One region of the Herbiconiux dendrobii genome, then DNA from elsewhere that is predicted to be linked to it. Evidence: predicted binding sites of a transcription regulator. Region 1 holds the regulator's gene; the other holds the start of a gene.
The links. The regulator HspR, encoded in region 1, represses chaperone genes until heat shock. The targets are predictions, from matches to a motif close to AAGTTGAGTCNNNNNGACTCAACTT.
Positions count from the first base shown of each region.

Region 1 (3,400 bases):
GGCGATCTTCCAGCAGCCCAGCGACGACGTCACCACCCCCACGATCGCCGACGTGGTCGAGTCGGGGTACTACCTCGGCTCCACGCTGCTGCGCGCCGCCAAGGTCGTGGTGGCGGTGCCCAATGGCTAGCCAGGACTGGTTCGACAAAGACTTCTACAAGGTGCTCGGGGTGTCGAAAGACATCTCCGACGCCGAGTTGAAGAAGGCGTACCGCAAGCTCGCCCGTCAGTACCATCCCGACTCCAATCAGGGCGACGTCAAGGCCGAGGCCCGGTTCAAAGAGATCTCCGAGGCCTACTCGGTGCTCTCGGACGCCGAGCAGCGCAAGGAGTACGACCAGATCCGCGCCATGGGCTCCGGCGCTCGCTTCACCGCGGGTGGCGGGGGTCAGGGCGGCGGCTTCGAAGACGTCTTCGGCGGTATGTTCGGCCAGGGCGGAGGCGGTGCCCGCGGGCAGTCGTACAGCTACCAGCAGTCGCCGGGCGGCTTCGACGACATCCTGGGTGGGATGTTCGGCGGCGGTGCGCGCGGGGGTCGCGGTGGCTTCGGCGGCGCCTACGGTCCCACCCGGGGCCGCGACGTCACGGCGCGCACCACGATCGACTTCGTCACCGCGGTCAAGGGCGACACCATCAAGCTGCAGACGGCGGATGGCAAGCCGATCACGGTGAAGATCCCGGCCGGCGTGGCCGACCAGCAGAAGATCAAGCTGCGCGGCAAGGGCGAGCCCTCGCCCGACGGCGGTGAGCCCGGCGACATCGTGCTCACGGTCTCGGTGCGCAAGCATCCGGTGTTCGAGCGTGACGGGCTGAACCTGCGCGTGAACGTGCCGGTCACCTTTGTCGAGGCCACCCTCGGTGCCACCATCGAGGTGCCGACGCTCGGCGGTGCGCCGGTGAAGCTCAAGGTCGCGGCGGGAACTCCGTCGGGCCGGGTGCTGCGCGTCAAGGGCCGTGGCGTGGAGTCGGCCAAGGGCAAGGGCGACCTGCTCGCGGTCGTGCAGGTCGCGGTGCCCGCGCACCTCACGGCGGCGCAGCGCGAGGCCCTCGAGGCGTTCCACGCGGTGGAGCCCGCCGAGAACCCGCGCACCGAGCTCCTCGCGAAAGCGCAGGACTGAGGATGCCGCGGGTCGGCCTGCCCCGTTCGGTGGCAGGCCGGCCCGCGCTCTCCTCCCGTACCTCTTCTGCCCGCACGATGACAGCGGATGTGGCATCTCGCGTGTCGAACCCGCAACCACCGTCATCTCGGCCCGCACATCCGTACTCGAGTCACACTGATCTCTCTGAGGGAGGAATCGCATGAACGACGTCGATGAGAACTCTCCGTTGTTCGCGATCGCCGTGGCGGCCGAGCTCGCCGGCATGCATCCGCAGACCCTCCGGCAATACGACCGGCTCGGGCTGGTGAGTCCCACCCGCACGGCCGGCAAGTCGCGCCGCTACTCGATGCGTGACGTGGTGCAGCTGCGCGAGGTGGCGCGCCTGTCGTCCGAGGGTGTCTCGCTCGAGGGGATCGCGCGCATCCTGCAGCTCGAGAACCAGGTCTCCGCGCTGAGTGCCCGCGTGCGCGAACTCGAGGGCGCGCTCGCCGACGAGCTGCTCAACCGCCCCGGCCGCCGCGTCTTCGCCGCCGGTGTGGAGGGCGAGGTCATCTCGCTGAAGCACGGCACCCGCACCCAGCGCCGCACCGAGCTCGTGGTCTGGCGCCCCGGCCGCGACGAGTAGCGGGCCGACAGAGAACTTTCCGGTCGCCTGCGCTCAGGTCGGTCTTCGGCCATCCGCCTCAGGTCACCTTGACTCCAGGCCGGCGAGCGAGGATGCTCGTGCCGTGACGTATTCTCAGTTTCAGGGCCCCGGCCCCGGCCCCGACCCCGGCTCTGTGGCGCGTCCGGTCGCGCCACCGCGTCCGGCGCTGACCGCTCGGCAGAAGCGCGGTGCGACGCTCGGAGGGCTGGCGCTGGGAGCTGTCGTCGCGTGCTTCGCAGTCGGGCTCGGTGCGGCGGTGCTGATCGCCGGGTGGACGATGGACGTGGATGCGGCCGTGCAGTCCGCGGCTCCGGTGCTTGTCGCCGCCACGCTCGTGCTGCTCGGCGGGGCGTGGGCCGCCTCGTGGGGCCTGCTGCGACGTCACGGCGTGGCGCATCCGGTCGCCGTCACGGGCTGGTCGCTCGCGATCGTGGTCGTCGTCGCGGTGCTCTCAGCGGTGCTGGCGGGGTTGCTGGCGGTCGTCTTCGGGGCGCTGTCGTTCGTGTTCACGATGAGCGGGCAGGCGATCGGGCCGATCGTCGTGGTGGCCGCGCTGGCTGCGGCGGTGCCTCCGCTCCTGGCGGGCTGGCTGTCCGTGGCGGGACTGTCGCGTGCCTACCGCCCTGCCGGGACGGCGGTTCCCGCCGCGCCCTTCGTGCTGCCCGCCGGCGCATCGCCGCCCGCCACGCCCCCGGGGGCCGGCGAAGCGGGCCCGCATCCGCTCGTCCGCATCTGAAGCACCCGGGCACCGCGTACGGTTGAACGGTGACAGAGTTCTCGTTCGACGCCCTCCGCCGCCACCCCGACATCGAGGCCGACAATCTGTTCGCGGTCGATGCGAGTGACCGGCTGATCCTCGACGAGGCGGATGCGGCCATCCAGTCGACCCGGGGCGAACCGGGACAGGTGGTCGTGATCGGCGACAACTACGGCGCGCTCACGCTGGCCACCGCCGGAGTGCTCGAGATCCACGGCATCCGGGTGCACCAGGACGCCCGCTCGGGTGAGCTCGCGCTCGCCGAGAACGCCCGGCGCGTGCTCGATGTCGACCTCGGCGGCCGTTTCCGCAGCCTGCCGCTCGGCCCCGAGCTGCTCGAGGGGGCGACCGTGGTGCTGCTCCAGCTGCCGCGCAGCCTGGCCGCGCTCGACGAGTTCGCGCGGGCGATCGCCGCGTACGCCGATCCCTCGGTCGTGGTGTTCGCGGGTGGGCGCGTCAAGCACATGACGCCGGCCATGAACGAGGTGCTCGCCGCCTCCTTCGGCGAGGTCACGGCCACGCTGGCGCGCCAGAAGTCCCGCGTGCTGATCGCCCGCTCACCGCTGCCCGAGGTCGCGCCGGCCGAGGTGCGCCGCGAGTTCCACGCCGACCACGACCTGTGGGTCTGCGCCACCGGCGGAGCGTTCGCGGGCACGAAGATCGACATCGGCACCCGCCTGCTGCTCGACCACCTGAGCGAGATGAAGCCGGATGCCCGACTCGCCATCGACCTCGGCTGCGGCACCGGGTTGCTCGCCTCGGCGCTGGCCCGCTCGCGTGCGGACTCGGGCTCGAGTTCGGTTTCGGACGCGGACGCGGACGCGGACCCGGCCGAGTCCGCGCATCCGCCCCTCCGCGTGATCGCCACCGACCAGTCCGCCGCGGCGATCGAGTCCA
Region 1 is NZ_JBLZQV010000002.1:566,506-569,905, forward strand. Features, by position in the region: gene ACN4JJ_RS07590 (nucleotide exchange factor GrpE) at 1-130, shown strand, start outside; gene ACN4JJ_RS07595 (DnaJ C-terminal domain-containing protein) at 123-1,118, shown strand; gene ACN4JJ_RS07600 (heat shock protein transcriptional repressor HspR) at 1,300-1,725, shown strand; gene ACN4JJ_RS07605 (hypothetical protein) at 1,829-2,482, shown strand; gene ACN4JJ_RS07610 (class I SAM-dependent methyltransferase) at 2,512-3,400, shown strand, end outside.

Region 2 (3,400 bases), on a different contig from region 1:
CAGCTCCTGGTCGGCGTTCGCCCAGTCGAACCACGAGATCTCGTCGTCCTGGCAGTAGGCGTTGTTGTTGCCGCCCTGGGTGCGGCCGAGTTCGTCGCCGCCGAGCAGCATCGGCACGCCGGCCGAGAGCAGCAGCGAGGCGAGCAGGTTGCGGCGCTTGCGGTCGCGGCGCTCGTTCACGGCCTCGTCGTCGGTGGGGCCCTCGGCGCCGCCGTTCGAGGACTTGTTGTCGCTCTCGCCGTCGTTGTTGTCCTCGCCGTTGGCCGCGTTGTGCTTGTCGTTGTACGAGGTGAGGTCGTGCAGGGTGAAGCCGTCGTGCGCGGTGATGAAGTTCACGCTCGACAGCGGCGAGCGCCGTGAGGCCTCGTAGACGTCGGGCGAGCCCAGGATGCGCTGCGCGAGGGTGCCGAGCACGGCATCCGTGCCGTTCCAGAAGTCGCGCACGTCGTCGCGGAACTTGCCGTTCCACTCCGACCAGTCGGCCGGGAAGCCGCCGACCTGGTAGCCCGCGGTGTCCCACGGCTCGGCGATCATCTTCACCGGCGCGAGCACCGGGTCCTGCTGGATGAGGGTGAGGAACGCGCTGTGCAGCTCGGCGTCGCCGCCCTGCCGGGTGAGGGTGGTGGCCAGGTCGAAGCGGAAGCCGTCGACGTGCATCTCGGTGACCCAGTAGCGCAGCGAGTCCATGATCAGCCCGAGGGCGGCCGGATGCCCGACGTTGAGGCTGTTGCCGGTGCCTGTGGTGTCGAAGTAGTTGCCCTCGTCGCCCTCCACCAGGCGGTAGTAGGCGGCGTTGTCGATGCCCTTGAAGCTCAGCGTCGGGCCCATGTGGTTGCCCTCGGCGGTGTGGTTGTAGACCACGTCGAGGATGACCTCCAGGCCGGCCTCGTGCAGCGCCTTGACCATCTGCTTGAATTCGGCGACCTGCCCGCCAGGGCCGGCCGCGGCGCCCGCGTCGCTCACGTACTCGTTGTGCGGGGCGAAGAAGCCGATCGAGTTGTAGCCCCAGTAGTTGCGCAGGCCCTTCTCCTCGAGGTGGCTGTCCTGCACGAACTGCTGCACCGGCAGCAGCTCGACCGCGGTGACGCCGAGGTCGGTGAGGTGCTTGATCGCCGAGGGATGCGCGAGGCCCGCGTAGGTGCCCCGGATCTCCTCCGGGATCTCGGGGTGCAGCTTGGTGAAGCCCTTGACGTGGGTCTCGTAGACGACCGACTCGCTGAGCAGGGTGCGCGGCGCGCGGTCGTCTCCCCAGTCGAAGCCCGGGTCGGTGATGATGCAGCGGGGCGTGGCCGGCGCCGAGTCGGTGTCGTCGCGCTGCTCGGGGTCGTTCATGTCGTGGCCGAAGACGGCCTGGCCCCAGTCGTAGCCACCGTCGATCGCGGTGGCGTGCGGGTCGAGCAGCAGCTTGTTCACGTTGTGCCGGAGACCGGCGGCGGGGTTCCACGGGCCGTCGACGCGGATGCCGTAGCGGGTGCCGATGCCGGCTCCGTCGACGAAGCCGTGGAAGACGTGCCCGGTGCGCTCGGGCAGGCGGATGCGGGTCTCCTCGCCGTTCTCGTCGAAGGTGCAGACGTACACGTGGTCGGCGGTCTCGGAGTAGAGGGCGAAGTTCCAGCGGCCGTCGCCGGTGTCGTCGGCACCGTCGTGCACCGTCGAGAAGCCGAGCGGGTAGGGAAGGGAACGGGCAGCAGCCATGAGAGGAAGTCCTGTCAGTGGGAGTCGGGTATCGACTCTCATCAAGCCATGATTCGACGGAATTGAGACCCCCTGTTTTTCCTCGAGAGGGAGCTGTATCCGCCTCTCAGGGTACCCACGGGAATAACTTCCCGTCGATGGCGTTGAACTTGAGCGTAAGGCACTCAAGTTTCATGAACCAGGAGGTTTCGTGCCCGAGAACTTCGGCCCCGAGGGGCCCACGCAAGACGGCAGCGGCAACAACAGCTCGTTCGACGAGTTCCTCGCGCGCTACCTCGAAGGCGAGCGCGCGGCCCGCGCCGGCCGCTCGATCGACCTCAGCAAGCTGATCAGCCGCCGCACCCAGGAGCTGCTCGCCGAAGCCGGCCAGTACGCGATCGGCCACGGCCACCGCGAGCTCGACGCCCTGCACATCCTGCGCACCATCGCACCCGTGCAGCCCGCGTCCGACGCCATCCGCGGGGTCGGCGCCGACCCGCGCGCGATCGTGCGGGCCGCCGAGTCGCGGCTCCCCGCCGCGAGCAGCGACCCCGTCACCGCCCCGGCGCTCACCCAGAGCGCCCAGCGCGCCCTGTTCCACGCCTACCAGGTGGCCCGCGCCTCGGGCTCGACCTACATCGACCCCGAGCACCTCTTCTTCGCGCTCGTGATCAACCAGGACTCCCCCGCCGGCCAGGTGCTGGCACAGGCCGGCGTGACCCCGGATGCGCTGCAGGAGGGCATGCGCCAGAACATCGGCGCCGCGGCCGGCGCTGCGGGTGACCCCGCTTCGGCGATGGGCGACGACACCGCCGACGCGGCATCCGAGACCCCGACGCTCGACAAGTTCGGCACCGACCTCACCGCGCTCGCCCGCGAAGGCTCGCTCGACCCGGTGGTCGGCCGGCTCGACGAGATCGAGCAGACCGTCGAGATCCTGTCCCGCCGCACCAAGAACAACCCGGTGCTGGTGGGCGAGGCCGGCGTCGGCAAGACCGCGATCGTCGACGGCATCGCCCAGGCGATCGTCGACGGCACCGTGCCCGAGCAGCTGCGCGACAAGCGCGTGGTGGCCATCGACCTGCCCGCGATGCTCGCCGGAACCCGCTTCCGCGGCGACTTCGAGGAGCGCCTCACCACGCTGATGGACGAGATCTCGGCGCACAAGAACGAGATCATCGTGTTCATCGACGAGATCCACACGGTCGTCGGCGCGGGCGGTTCCGGCGAGAACAGCATGGACGCCGGCAACATCCTGAAGCCCCGGCTGGCCCGCGGCGACCTGCATCTGCTGGGCGCCACCACGCTCAAGGAGTACCGCGGCATCGAGAAGGACCCGGCGCTCGAGCGCCGTTTCTCGCCCGTGACCGTGGGCGAGCCGTCGATCCCGGATGCCGTGCAGATCCTGCACGGGCTCCGCTCGGCGTACGAGGAGCACCACGGCGTGAGCTACACGGATGCGGCCCTCGCCAGCGCCGTCGAGCTCTCGGCCCGCTACGTGAGCGACCGCTTCCTGCCCGACAAGGCGATCGACCTGATCGACCAGGCCGGCGCGCGACTGCGGCTCTCGCTCGGCAAGCTGCCCGAGGTGGTCGACATCTCGGCGCTGCAGGCCGATCTGGCCGCCCTGGAGGGCGCGAAGAACGCCGCTGTCTCGGCCGAGCACTACGAGGAGGCCTCGCGCATCCGCGACGAGATCGAACAGATCCAGCAGCAGCTGGCCGAG
Region 2 is NZ_JBLZQV010000004.1:541,457-544,856, forward strand. Features, by position in the region: gene glgX (glycogen debranching protein GlgX) at 1-1,695, opposite strand, end outside; gene ACN4JJ_RS15325 (ATP-dependent Clp protease ATP-binding subunit) at 1,886-3,400, shown strand, end outside.
Region 2: ACN4JJ_RS15325 (ATP-dependent Clp protease ATP-binding subunit) is a predicted target of HspR. The motif match lies at 1,842-1,866, and genes of this name have one in related genera.